2 regions of the Pseudomonas sp. GW822-FHT04H02 genome follow, and region 1 is predicted to be linked to the other one. Evidence: predicted binding sites of a transcription regulator. Region 1 holds the regulator's gene; the other holds the start of a gene.
What was found. The regulator FliA, encoded in region 1, starts transcription of late flagellar genes. The targets are predictions, from matches to a motif close to CTAAAGTTTNNNNNNNNNNNGCCGNTAA.
Positions count from the first base shown of each region.

Region 2: flgM (flagellar biosynthesis anti-sigma factor FlgM) is a predicted target of FliA. The motif match lies at 2,307-2,334, and genes of this name have one in related genera.

Region 1 is NZ_JBXAMM010000002.1:1,074,571-1,084,476, forward strand. Features, by position in the region: gene AC1RMG_RS11755 (glycosyltransferase) at 1-608, shown strand, start outside; gene flhA (flagellar biosynthesis protein FlhA) at 753-2,882, shown strand; gene flhF (flagellar biosynthesis GTPase FlhF) at 2,894-4,216, shown strand; gene fleN (flagellar synthesis regulator FleN) at 4,335-5,165, shown strand; gene fliA (RNA polymerase sigma factor FliA) at 5,162-5,902, shown strand; gene AC1RMG_RS11780 (chemotaxis response regulator CheY) at 6,068-6,439, shown strand; gene AC1RMG_RS11785 (protein phosphatase CheZ) at 6,470-7,258, shown strand; gene AC1RMG_RS11790 (chemotaxis protein CheA) at 7,271-9,556, shown strand; gene AC1RMG_RS11795 (protein-glutamate methylesterase/protein-glutamine glutaminase) at 9,604-9,906, shown strand, end outside.
Region 2 is NZ_JBXAMM010000003.1:382,994-386,891, reverse strand. Features, by position in the region: gene AC1RMG_RS14035 (MFS transporter) at 1-531, shown strand, start outside; gene AC1RMG_RS14030 (flagellar brake protein) at 592-1,338, opposite strand; gene AC1RMG_RS14025 (flagella synthesis protein FlgN) at 1,435-1,902, opposite strand; gene flgM (flagellar biosynthesis anti-sigma factor FlgM) at 1,951-2,268, opposite strand; gene flgA (flagellar basal body P-ring formation chaperone FlgA) at 2,420-3,181, opposite strand; gene AC1RMG_RS14010 (chemotaxis protein CheV) at 3,257-3,898, shown strand, end outside.

The DNA of each region.
Region 1 (9,906 bases):
ACGCTCTGCATGGCCTGCATCCGGATACCCGGGTCATCCACAGTCGTCTGGACCAGCAGGGCTGGGGGGCGTTGCCAAGCAGCCAGCGGTGTGCCGGCGACAAGCCCCGGGTAGGGTGGGCAGGCGCGGACTGGCAGCTGGCCAATCTTCAAGTGATCGGCGAGGTGGTGAAAGCCCTGGCGACGGAAGTCGACTGGGTGTTCATGGGGGCTTGTCCCGAGGAACTGCTGCCCTATGTCAAGGAAGTGCATCGTGGTGTGGAGATCAGCCTGTATCCGGCGGCGCTGGCCAGGCTGAATCTGGATCTGGCAGTAGCGCCCATGCAGCAGAGTCTGCTCAACGAGTGCAAGAGCAACCTGCGTCTCCTGGAGTATGGCGCCTGTGGTTATCCGGTCATCTGCAGTGATCTGGCGTGTTTCCGCGGTGATTTGCCGGTGACTCGGGTTGCCAATCACTTCCAGGACTGGAGGGCGGCCATCCGCATGCATCTGGATGATCCACAGGCCAATGCCCGGGCCGGGGATGCCCTGCGTGAAGTCGTCCGGCGCGACTGGATGCTGGACGCTAGCGCATTGATGGCGTGGCGTGCTGCCTGGCTGCCGGATTAATCACGGCCACTCTGAGGTTTCCGGCATTTTCGGCTCAATGCCGGCGCCATATTTCCTTTCGGTAAAAGTTGGAAGGTTTCTTGCAGTAGCAGCCCCGTGCCGCTTCAGGCGTCAAAAGTTTGCTTTACGGAACGGGGTAAATCGGTGGATCGCTCTCAGTTAATCAACACGGCTCGCAGCAACCTGGCTGACCTCGGTCGAGGCAATCTGGGTGTGCCGGTGCTGCTGTTGGTCATGCTGGCCATGATGATGTTGCCGGTCCCGGCGTTCCTGCTGGACGTGTTCTTCACGTTCAACATCGCTTTGTCGATCGTGGTTCTGCTGGTGTGCGTGTACGCCCTGCGGCCGCTGGACTTTGCCGTGTTCCCCACCATTCTGCTGGTGGCCACGCTGCTGCGCCTGGCGCTCAACGTGGCCTCGACCCGGGTGGTGATGCTCCATGGCCAGGAGGGCCACGCCGCTGCCGGTAAGGTGATCCAGGCCTTCGGTGAGGTGGTGATCGGCGGCAACTATGTGGTCGGTATCGTGGTCTTTGCGATCCTCATGATCATCAACTTCGTGGTGGTGACCAAGGGTGCCGGCCGTATTTCCGAGGTGAGCGCGCGCTTCACCCTGGACGCCATGCCCGGCAAGCAGATGGCCATCGATGCTGACTTGAACGCCGGCCTGATCGACCAGAACCAGGCCAAGCTGCGCCGTCTCGAAGTGGCCCAGGAGGCCGAGTTCTACGGTTCCATGGACGGTGCCAGCAAATTCGTGCGCGGTGACGCCATCGCCGGTTTGCTGATCCTGTTCATCAACCTGATCGGCGGCATGGCCGTCGGTATCTTCCAGCACAACATGAGCTTTGGCGATGCGGGCCGGGTATACGCCTTGCTGACCATCGGTGACGGTTTGGTGGCGCAATTGCCATCACTGTTGCTGTCCACTGCGGCGGCGATCATGGTGACCCGGGCTTCGGGTTCCGAAGACATGGGCAAGCAGATCAACCGCCAGATGTTCGCTTCGCCCAAGGCGCTGGCGGTGGCAGCCGGCCTGATGGCCGTGATGGGGCTGGTGCCGGGCATGCCGCACTTCTCCTTCCTCAGCCTGGCGGCCGTGGCCGGTGGCGCCGCTTACCTGGTCTGGAAAAAACAGAACCAGGTCAAGGTCAAGGCTCTGGAAGAGGTCCAGCGTCAACAGGACCTGCTGCCTTCCCCGGCCCGTGCCCTGGAAACCAAGGAGTTGGGTTGGGACGACGTGACGCCGATCGACATGATCGGCCTGGAAGTCGGTTACCGCCTGATTCCCCTGGTGGATCGCAACCAGGGCGGGCAATTGCTGGCGCGGATCAAGGGGGTGCGCAAGAAGCTCTCCCAGGACCTGGGCTTTCTCATGCCCACGGTGCATATCCGCGACAACCTGGACCTGGCGCCGAGCGCCTACCGCCTGACCCTGATGGGGGTGATCCTGGCCGAAGCGGAGATCTATCCGGATCGCGAGCTGGCGATCAACCCGGGGCAGGTCTATGGCACGCTCAACGGCATCTCCGCTCGGGACCCGGCCTTTGGTCTGGAAGCGGTGTGGATCGAAATCAGCCAACGGCCGCAGGCGCAGTCCCTGGGCTACACCGTGGTGGACGCCAGTACCGTGGTCGCCACCCACTTGAACCAGATTCTGTACAAGCACTCCAGCGAACTGATCGGCCACGAAGAGGTCCAGCAGTTGCTGCAAGTGTTGTCCAAGAGTTCGCCGAAGCTGGCCGAGGAATTGGTGCCGGGCGTGCTGTCGCTGTCGCAGTTGCTCAAGGTCCTGCAAGCGCTGCTGGCCGAGCAGGTGCCGGTACGCGACATCCGCAGCATTGCCGAAGCCATCGCCAACAATGCCGCCAAGAGTCAAGATACTGCCGCTTTGGTTGCCGCGGTACGCGTCGGATTGTCTCGTGCCATCGTCCAAAGCATTGTAGGCACTGAGTCTGAGCTGCCTGTGATCACCTTGGAGCCAAGGTTGGAACAAATTTTGCTCAGCAGTCTGCAGAAGGCAGGACAAGGCCAGGAAGAAGGCGTTCTGCTGGAGCCAAGCATGGCAGAGAAGCTGCAGCGTTCGCTGATCGATGCGGCGCAGCGTCAAGAGATGCAAGGTCAACCGGTGATTCTGTTGGTAGCGGGGCCGGTCCGCGCCATGCTCTCGCGGTTCGGCCGTCTCGCCGTCCCGGGTTTGCATGTGCTGGCGTACCAGGAAATTCCGGACAACAAGCAAGTGACCATCGTTGCGACAGTAGGGCCCAACGGCTGAGGTAGTGGGTTATGCAAGTTAAGCGTTTTTTCGCCGCCGATATGCGTCAGGCCATGAAACTGGTTCGTGATGAGTTGGGCGCTGAAGCCGCCATCATCGGCAACCGGCGGATCGCCGGCGGTGTCGAGCTGACGGCTGCGCTGGATTACAAGTTGTCGGCCTTGTCGCCACGGGTTCCGAACATGGAACTCGAGGACGAGCTGCGCAAGACCCAGTCGCGGATTGTCACCGCCCAGGCCGAACTGAGCCTGCGGGGCGAGGGCGACAGTGCCTCGATCACCAATCGCCAGCTGTTCGCCGGCCTGCCGTTGACCGCGGCCGAGCCCCTGATCGAGCCGACCCTGACCGAGCGTCCGCGCCCGGCGCCGGCTCCTGCAGCGCCACCTGCCGATACGCGGGCGCTGGACTCGATGCGTTTCGAGCTCAACGGTCTGCGCGAACTGCTGGAAGTGCAGCTCGGCTCCCTGGCCTGGAGCCAGTTGCAGGGCAGCCGTCCGGAGCAGGCCAACCTCTGGCGTCGCCTGCAGCGCATCGGCCTGTCGGGCCCGCTGGCCCGCGACCTGCTGGCACTGATTACCGAAATCAACGAACCCCGTCAGGCCTGGCGCATGTTGCTGGCGCACCTGGCGCGAATGATCCAGACCCCGGAAGTCGAGCCTCTGGAAGAGGGCGGTGTGATCGCCATGGTCGGCCCGGCCGGCATGGGCAAGACCACCACCCTGGCCAAGCTGGCGGCGCGCTACGTGCTCAAGTACGGGGCGCAGAACATTGCCCTGGTGAGCATGGACAGCTACCGCATCGGCGCCCAGGAGCAGCTCAAGACCCTGGGGCGCATCCTCAATGTGTCGGTGACCCATGTGGACCCGGGCCAGTCCCTGGCCCAGGCACTGGATCCGCTGCTGCGCAAGCGCGTGGTGCTGATCGATACCGCCGGCCTGCAGGCCAGCGATCCGGCGTTGCGCATGCAGCTGGAGAGCCTGGCCGGTCGTGGCATTCGTGCGAAGAACTATCTGGTACTGGCTACCACCAGCCAGAAACAGGTGCTGACCGCCGCCTACCACAGCTACAAACGCTGCGGCCTGGCCGGTTGCATCCTGACTAAACTTGATGAAACAGCCAGTCTTGGCGAAGTGCTGAGCCTGGCCATCAGTCATGAACTGCCGGTTGCCTATCTCACTGATGGTCCGCGGATTCCTGACGATCTGCACCTGCCTCGCCGGCATCAGCTGGTGAGTCGCGCGGTAAGCGTACAGATGCAGGAAGAACCCAGCGAGGAAGCCATGGCCGACATGTTCGCTGACCTTTACCACAGCCCGTCCAAACGGGTTGGCTGAGGTAATCATGAATAGATTGCAGTGTATCTACATCGATGGTCTGCCATGCATTGTTCCAATGGTGAACGCGCAGCCAGTTATGTGGCCCCGTCTAAGTAAGACAAGGTAAAGAAAGAACATGGGCAGCATGCATCCCGTACAGGTGATTGCGGTGACCGGCGGCAAAGGTGGCGTCGGCAAGACTAATGTGTCAGTGAACTTGTCCCTGGCTCTGGCTGAGCTCGGCCGGCGGGTCTTGCTGCTGGATGCCGACCTGGGACTGGCCAATGTCGATGTCCTGCTGGGCCTGACTCCGAAACATACCCTGGCCGACGTCATCGAGGGTCGTTGCGAACTGCGCGATGTGCTGCTCCAGGGCCCTGGAGGCATCCGCATCGTACCGGCCGCCTCGGGCACCCAGAGCATGGTGCACCTGAGCCCCGCGCAGCACGCTGGCCTGATCCAGGCCTTCAGCGATATCGGCGACAATCTCGATGTGCTGGTGATCGACACCGCTGCGGGTATTGGTGACTCGGTAGTCAGCTTTGTCCGCGCGGCCCAGGAAGTACTGCTGGTGGTGTGCGACGAGCCGACCTCGATCACGGACGCCTACGCGCTGATCAAGCTGCTCAACCGCGACTACGGCATGAACCGTTTCCGGGTCCTGGCCAACATGGCTCAGAGCCCTCAGGAAGGTCGCAACCTGTTTGCAAAATTGACCAAGGTCACGGATCGCTTCCTGGACGTGGCCTTACAATACGTCGGCGCAGTTCCCTACGACGAAAGCGTACGCAAGGCCGTGCAAAAGCAGCGTGCGGTCTATGAAGCCTTTCCTCGTTCGAAGTGTGCATTGGCGTTCAAGGCCATCGCGCAAAAAGTCGATACCTGGCCGTTGCCGGCGAACCCACGCGGGCATCTGGAGTTTTTTGTCGAGCGGCTAGTGCATCAAACAGCGGGACCGGTGCTATGACTGCCAGTGGCTACAACCTCTACAAGAAGTCGGCGCGTGACAGCCAGTACGAATTGATCGAGCGCTACGCGCCTCTGGTCAAGCGTATTGCCTATCACCTGCTGGCGCGGTTGCCGGCCAGTGTTCAGGTAGAAGACCTGATTCAGGCCGGGATGATCGGTTTGCTCGAAGTGTCGACCAAATACGACGCGAGCAAGGGGGCGAGTTTCGAAACCTACGCGGGTATCCGTATCCGTGGGGCGATGCTCGACGAGGTTCGTAAAGGCGACTGGGCACCGCGTTCGGTGCACCGTAATACGCGCATGGTCAGTGATGCGATTCGCGCAATTGAAGCTAAAACCGGTCGTGACGCTAAAGATCATGAAGTTGCGGCCGAACTTCAATTGAGTCTCGACGATTATTACGGGATTTTGAACGACACCTTGGGCAGCCGCCTGTTCAGTTTCGACGACCTGTTGCAGGACGGCGAGCATGAAGGGCTGCATGAGGATGGCGCCAGTGCTCATCTCGAGCCGTCACGGGACCTGGAGGATGAACGCTTCCAGGCCGCGTTGGCGGATGCGATTGCCAATTTGCCGGAGCGCGAGCGACTGGTGTTGGCGCTGTACTACGACGAAGAGCTGAACCTCAAGGAAATCGGTGAGGTCCTGGGGGTCAGCGAATCGCGGGTCAGCCAGTTACACAGCCAGTGCGCAGCCCGTTTGCGGGGGCGTTTGGGGGAGTGGCGAGCGCGCTGACAGGCAGTGTGGGGACACTGCGTTCAGGACCGGTGAAGCAAGCGCTGCACCGGTCTTGCAGTATGTGCTCCATGCAGTCGTTGTGTGTTATGCCGGATTGATTGAATGGCGCGTTCAGGTGCTGGATGCGTTTAAGACTGCTTGGAGGTCGAATTGGACAAGAACATGAAAATCCTCATCGTTGATGACTTTTCAACGATGCGGCGGATCATTAAGAACCTGTTGCGTGATCTGGGATTCACCAACACGGTCGAGGCCGACGATGGCACTACCGCCATTCCGGTACTCAACAGCGGGAGCATCGACTTTCTGGTAACGGACTGGAACATGCCGGGCATGACCGGTATCGACCTGCTGCGCCACGTGCGCGCCGATGAAAAACTCAAGCACCTGCCGGTATTGATGGTGACTGCTGAAGCCAAGCGCGAGCAGATCATCGAAGCTGCCCAGGCCGGCGTAAACGGCTATGTCGTCAAACCATTCACGGCTCAGGCGTTGAAAGAGAAGATCGAAAAAATCTTCGAACGCATCGGTTGAGACGCGTAGCCATTCCGCCACGGGGGAGCTATGGAGCATAACGAATCTTCACTGGGCGACTTTGAGTCGACCCTGAAAAAACATGCGCTGGAACTGGTCGAGAGCCTTGAAAAGGGCCGGTTCGGCGAAGCGGTGCAATTGATCCATGAGCTCAATCAGACCCGTGACCGCGGCCTGTACCAGGAAGTGGGCAAGCTCACCCGCGAGCTGCATAGCGCGATCGTCAATTTCCAGATTGACCCGCACATGCCGCAAGCCGAGGAAGTTTCACAGATCACGGATGCCACTGAGCGCCTGTCCTATGTGGTCCGGCTGACGGAAGCCGCAGCCAACCGCACCATGGACCTGGTGGAGAGCAGCACCCCGCTGGTCAACGGCCTGAGCACTGAAGCCCAGGCCTTGAGCGCAGACTGGGGGCGCTTCATGCGGCGCGAGGTCGGCGCTGAAGAGTTTCGCGAGCTGGCGCGCCGGGTCGACAGTTTCCTGACGCGCAGCGAACAGGAAACCCGTACCGTTTCCGGCCACCTCAACGACATTCTGCTGGCGCAGGATTACCAGGACCTGACCGGTCAGGTGATCAAGCGTGTGACCCAGTTGGTCACGGAAGTCGAAAGCAATCTGCTCAAACTCGTCTTGATGGCCAGCCAGGTCGATCGTTTCGCCGGTATCGAACATGACCGTGAATCGATCCTCGCTGAAAAAGATCCGCAAAAACATCTCGCCAAGGGTGAAGGTCCGCAGATTCATGCCGATAAACGGGAAGACGTTATGTCCGGTCAGGACGATGTAGACGATTTGCTTTCCAGCCTTGGATTCTAGGAGCACCCATTAATGAGCTTCGGCGCCGATGAAGAGATCCTTCAGGATTTCCTGGTTGAGGCCGGCGAGATTCTAGAGCAACTGTCCGAACAACTGGTCGAGCTGGAAAGCCGGCCGGATGATGCGGACTTGCTCAATGCAATTTTTCGCGGTTTTCACACTGTTAAAGGGGGCGCCGGCTTCCTCCAGCTCAATGAGCTGGTGGAGTGCTGCCACATCGCCGAGAACGTCTTCGACATCCTGCGCAAGGGTGAGCGGCGAGTCGACTCGGAACTGATGGACGTGGTGCTTGAAGCTCTGGACGCGGTGAACGGCATGTTCAGCCAGGTCCGTGAGCGCACCGAAATCACCGCTGCCACACCGGAGTTGCTGGCGGCCCTGGCGCGCCTGGCCGAACCTGCCGGTGCCGAGCCTGCAGCACCTGCTGTGGAAGAGGTGGTTGAGCCGGTTGCCGAGCCTGTGGCCGAAGAAAGCCCGGCAGGGGACATCACCGATAACGAATTCGAGCTGTTGCTCGACTCGCTGAATGCCGCCAAGGCCGAAGCCGAAGCAGCGCCTGCCGCCGCACCTGCGGCCCAGGGCGAGCCGGCCAGCGATGAAATCACCGACGCCGAGTTCGAATCCCTGCTCGATCAGTTGCACGGCAAGGGCCAGTTCGCCCCGGATGCCGTGGCACCGGCCGCGGCCAGTGCCACCAGTGGTGCGGCTGGCGCAGGTGATGAGATCACCGACGATGAATTCGAAGCATTGCTGGACCAGTTGCATGGCAAGGGCAACTTCGCCGTGGAGGCCCTGGATTCGGCCGTGGCGGCGGCGCCTGCCGCTCCTGCCGCAGCCGCACCAAGCGCAGCCGCAGCCGGCAGCGACCTGATCACCGATCACGAATTCGAATCCCTGCTGGATGAGTTGCACGGCAAGGGCAAATTCTCCGAAACCCCGGGTGCGGCCAAGCCAGCCGCGGCCACTGCGGCTCCGGCTGCGGCGGCCACTGCTGCCGTCGCCAAGCCGGCGGCGAAGAAGCCCGAGCCCAAGGCCGAGGCGCCGAAAGCTGCCGCTGCTCCTGCTGCGGCACCGGCACCGGCTCGCGCCGCCGCTGCGGCCCCGCCGGCGGAAAAGCCTGCCAGCGAAGCGGAAACCACGGTGCGTGTCGATACCGCGCGCCTGGACGAAATCATGAACATGGTGGGCGAGCTGGTGCTGGTGCGTAACCGCCTGGTGCGCCTGGGCCTCAACAGCGGCGACGAAGCCATGTCCAAGGCCGTGTCGAACCTCGACGTGGTGACTGCCGACCTGCAGACCGCGGTGATGAAGACCCGCATGCAGCCGATCAAGAAGGTCTTCGGGCGCTTCCCGCGCCTGGTTCGCGACCTGGCCCGGCAGCTCAAGAAAGAGATCAACCTGGAGCTGGTGGGGGAAGAAACCGACCTCGACAAGAACCTGGTAGAAGCCCTGGCCGACCCGCTGGTGCACTTGGTGCGCAACGCGGTGGACCACGGCATCGAATCGCCGGAAGAGCGCGAAGCCTCGGGCAAGTCCCGTGGCGGCAAGGTGGTACTGGCGGCGGAACAGGAAGGCGACCACATCCTGCTGTCGATCTCCGATGACGGCAAGGGCATGGACCCGAACGTGTTGCGCGCCATCGCCGTCAAGCGCGGCGTGATGGACAAGGACGCCGCCGACCGCCTGAGCGATACCGAGTGCTACAACCTGATCTTTGCCCCGGGCTTCTCCACCAAGACCGAGATTTCCGATGTGTCCGGTCGCGGTGTGGGCATGGACGTGGTGAAGACCAAGATTTCCCAGCTCAATGGTTCGATCAACATCTATTCGACCAAGGGCCAGGGCTCGAAGATCGTCATCAAGGTGCCGTTGACCCTGGCGATCATGCCGACACTGATGGTCATGCTCGGCAACCAGGCATTCGCTTTCCCGCTGGTCAACGTCAACGAGATCTTCCACCTCGACCTGTCGCGCACCAACGTGGTGGACGGCCAGGAAGTGGTGATCGTGCGCGACAAGGCGTTGCCCCTGTTCTACCTCAAACGCTGGCTGGTCAGTTCCGCCGCTCATGAAGAGCAGCGCGAGGGCCACGTAGTGATCCTTTCGGTGGGTACCCAGCGGATCGGCTTTGTCGTCGATCAACTGGTGGGCCAGGAAGAAGTGGTCATCAAGCCCTTGGGCAAAATGCTTCAGGGAACCCCGGGCATGTCCGGCGCCACCATTACCGGTGACGGCCGCATTGCTCTGATCCTCGATGTTCCGAGCATGCTCAAGCGTTACGCCGCACGGCGTATTTGATTCGGCGGGGAGGGGCGGTTGGCCTCGCCCCACCTAACGGAGTGTTTATGGCAGTCAAAGTCCTGGTGGTGGACGATTCGGGTTTTTTCCGCCGCCGCGTCTCGGAAATTCTTTCAGCGGATTCGAATATCCAGGTCGTCGGCACGGCGACCAATGGTAAAGAGGCGATCGATCAGGCCCTGGCGCTCAAGCCGGACGTGATCACCATGGACTACGAGATGCCGATGATGGATGGCATCACCGCAGTGCGGCACATCATGCAGCGCTGCCCGACGCCGGTCCTGATGTTCTCCTCCCTGACCCACGAAGGCGCCCGAGTTACCCTCGATGCGCTGGATGCCGGGGCGGTG
Region 2 (3,898 bases), on a different contig from region 1:
ATCCTGCCTTCGGTGCCGCTGGAGGTCCTGTTTGTTCTGGGCTTCCTGTGTTCCCTGGTGCAGTTCTGTCTCTATCCACTGGCGGTGGCGTTCTCCAATGACCATGTGGAAGGGGATCGACGGGTCTCGCTGACGGCGATGCTGCTGGTGACCTATGGCGTGGGTGCGAGTATTGGTCCTTTGGCGGCAGGGGTGCTGATGAAGTTGTTCGGTAGCCAAATGCTCTACGCCTTCTTCAGTTTCTTTGCACTGGTGCTGGTCTGGCGGATTCGGCCGAAGGCCGTGACCAATCTGCATCAGGTCGACGATGCGCCACTGCATCACGTGGCGATGCCGGACAGCATGTCCAGTTCACCGTTGGTGGCGGCTCTGGACCCGCGGGTTGACGAACAGGTGGTTCAGGACCAGATGCAGAGCGCGCCCGCGCCGGAAGCTGCGCCTGATGAGTCTGTACCGGATACTCCGCAGGCTGCGGACGAACCGCCTGCCGAGGAGTGCGCCCGGGAACACCTCAGCGGGGCCAGGCCTTAGGCGCAAAAAAAAACGGGCAGTTGCCGCAAGGCACTGCCCGTTTTCATTGATGCCTTTGAATCAGATGTCGTCTTTATCGAAGCGCCGCGCTTCACGCTGCAGTTGATAGACGAAGCGTTCGACCTGGCGCTGTACCAGGCCGCTCATGTTGTGGAAGCGTACGCCGGCAAAGGTGGTGTCGATGCGTTCTTCGTGGTGCAGGTAACGCAGTTCCACCGGGGCCGTCATGCTGCCGAAGGGCAGGGCGGCGATAAAGCGCTCGTAAACCTGGCCCAGTTGCAGGCGTGAGGAAATATCGCCGTCGAAACGCAATTTGCAGCCGGTGGCGGAAATGTCCAGCAGCTTGCCGCTGAGGGGCGATTTGAGTTTCTCGCCGCTCAGTTCGATGTCTACCAGTTGTGCCAGCTTCAGGGCGGCACGAAAGGCGTTGCGGCGCTGGTGGTAGACCACTTCGTCCGGCAGGGTGGTGCGGTAGCAGCGGCCGCCGTTGGATTCGTCGAGGGTGGGCAAGCCGTTGCTTTCCCAGGCGATACGTACGCCTTCATGAAAGCCTTCAACGCGAAACGGTTCGCCTGCGAGCAGGAAGCGTTCACCGTCGCGGGGGATCATTTCGTCGAGGGCGATCATGTTGCTATCGCGGTCCACTTCCACCAGATAGCTTTGGAAGCGCTGGCTACGCTCGTGGAAAGTGATGATCAGCGGGTCATGGCTCTCTTGCAGCAACCGCAGGTTGGAAGATATCTCCAACGCAGTGGTGAGCACCTTGGGTGGCTGCGGAGTATCTTCCGCATTTGAGGCGTTGAACACGGTTCATCAATCTCCAGACAAAATACAACTACACGCAGGAGCCAGCATTTTGCCAGCATGTTTCACGGCTTGGTAGCGCGCGCTCATTTTTTGGGTTTAAGCCTGACTGAGTGGGCGTGGCTTCGCAAGCATTGAGGTAGAGCCGCGGGCGTCGTATAGGGCAGGAGGTTCGCCACCATTGAGGATTTTCAGCTGGTTGGCGGTGGTGGCCTGTTGGATCTGGATCGAGCGACCATTGAGCTCGTTGGCAGCTTGGCACTCGGCAAGCAATTGGGTCAGGACATTGCTCTGTTCGAGCAATTGCGCGCCCAGGCTGGAGTGGCTGGCCAGTTGCTCGAGCCCCTCGCGGTTGGTCGGCAGGTTCAGGCTGGCAAGAATTTGCGTGCGCTTACGGCCATGCTGTTCCAGCAAAATGACCAAGGCTTGCTTCTGCGCCAGGATGTCTTCCAGCAGCGGCATGTCGCGGCCGTGGAGGGCAATAGACTCGGCGCGTAGCAGCTCCAGCAAGTGTTGCGCTGGAGCAAGGTCATCGTTGATCAATTGCAGTAGGTTGGTGTCGTGCATGGCTGGCCTTGGGGATTAAGCGTCCAAAAGCCTGGCGCAAGCCTGGGGCTAGCGCTGGGCTTCGAAGTTAAGCAGTTTGCTGGCTACGCGGTTGCTGTCGACCTTATAGCTGCCATCGGCAATCGCTTGCTTCAACTCGGCCACCCGGGCTTTGTCGACGGCAGGCTGATCACGCAGCTTGTCAGTGACTTTCTGCAACTGTTGAGCCTCATTGCTCAGGTGTACCGATTCCCCGCTTTTGCTGGTCTCGGCGGCGGTTGTCAGCGGCGTGGATTTGCCGGCATCACCGGTTTCCTTGCTGGTGCTGGTACGCGTACTGCCTGTCAGTGAAGGGGAGCTGTTTAAACGGCTGAAGTCGATGACCATGATGAAGTAAACCTCTGGGTATTTGGACGCTTGCCATGTTTTCGGCCATACCCTGAAAAACTTTAGGCTCGATTGTCGACAAACCAGGTCAGGTATCTGCGACCCTTTATCGGCCACAGTTTAGGGAACGCACGGCTTGAGCGCCAGCTATCTACATGGCCACTTCCACTTGCCCTGGCGCCGTGATGCGGGCCTTGATCACTCGTTGCGAATTGAGATTCTTGACCCGGATCTGTTCGCTCATGCCGCCGTTGGACAGCGCCTCGCCCGGCATCCGTACATTCAACGTGCCGCTGCGTGCCGATATCACCACTTGATCGCCCTTGCGCACGACTTCCGCCTGCTCCAGATGGGCCAGGGTAACGAGCTGGTCGGCGACCATTGGTCGGACAAGTTTCTGACCAATGGCTTGGTCCACTGAGGTGAGGTAGCCCTGATTGTTCTGGCTGATGTCCCGTTCGCGCAGCACCACGTCTTCCGGTTCGATGATGCCGGCGCGCTTGAGCGGGCGTGCAGTGGTGACCACCTCGCGAAACAGCTTGACCTGCGCCGGCACGAATACCGTCCATGGCGAGGCGCCTTCGCAGCGCACTTTGACGGTGACCCGCCCCAGCGGTTGGGCCGGGCTTTCCAGGTTGGCTGTCAATTCCTTGTCGCAATTGGGCATGCGCATGCGCGGGTCCAGCTGGTTGACCTGGATTTCATAGCGACCTTCCGTTTGACTGGTGGCCAGGTAGTCTTCTACCGTGAATTCAAGAAACCCTTGAGTGACGCCGATAAGAAGATCAGGCAGGGTGACCGAATCAGCAACGGCAGGGTTGCCGGGGTTTAAAATGCACAGAGCCGACAGCCCGCACAGCAAAGTGCGGTAGCGGGATGTCAGGCGTCGGAAAAATGTCGTTTTGGCGTTCATAACAGTTAAAAAGCAAGCGCCGTGCCGTTTAGCAATGAGCGTGCGTCGGATCTTAAAGCTTTGGGGAGTCTGGGCATGGCTGGTGTAATGGATTCGGTGAACCAGCGCACGCAATTGGTTGGGCAGAATCGACTAGAGTTGTTGCTGTTCCGTCTGGACGGTGGGCAGCTCTACGGGATCAACGTATTCAAGGTTCGCGAGGTGCTGCAATGCCCTAAGCTGACCCTGATGCCCAAATCCAGTCCTGTGGTGTGCGGTGTCGCGAATATACGAGGGGCAACCATTCCGATCCTGGATCTGGCAATGGCTACGGGTTCTGGTGGCCTGCAGGACCAGAGCAATCCGTTCGTCATCATCACTGAGTACAACACCAAGACCCAGGGTTTCCTGGTGCGCTCGGTGGAGCGCATCGTCAACATGAACTGGGAAGAGATCCATCCGCCGCCCAAGGGGACCGGACGCGATCACTACCTGACGGCGGTCACTCGGGTGGACAACCAGTTGGTGGAAATCATCGACGTGGAGAAGATCCTGGCGGAAGTCGCGCCGACCTCGGAGGCGATCTCGGCAGGAGTGGTGGATGTCGAAACCCAGCACAAGGCTGTTTCCCTGCGGGTGCTGACCGTCGATGACTCGTCGGTGGCACGCAAACAGGTCACCCGTTGCCTGCAAACCGTAGGTGTCGAGGTAGTGGCATTGAATGATGGCCGGCAAGCG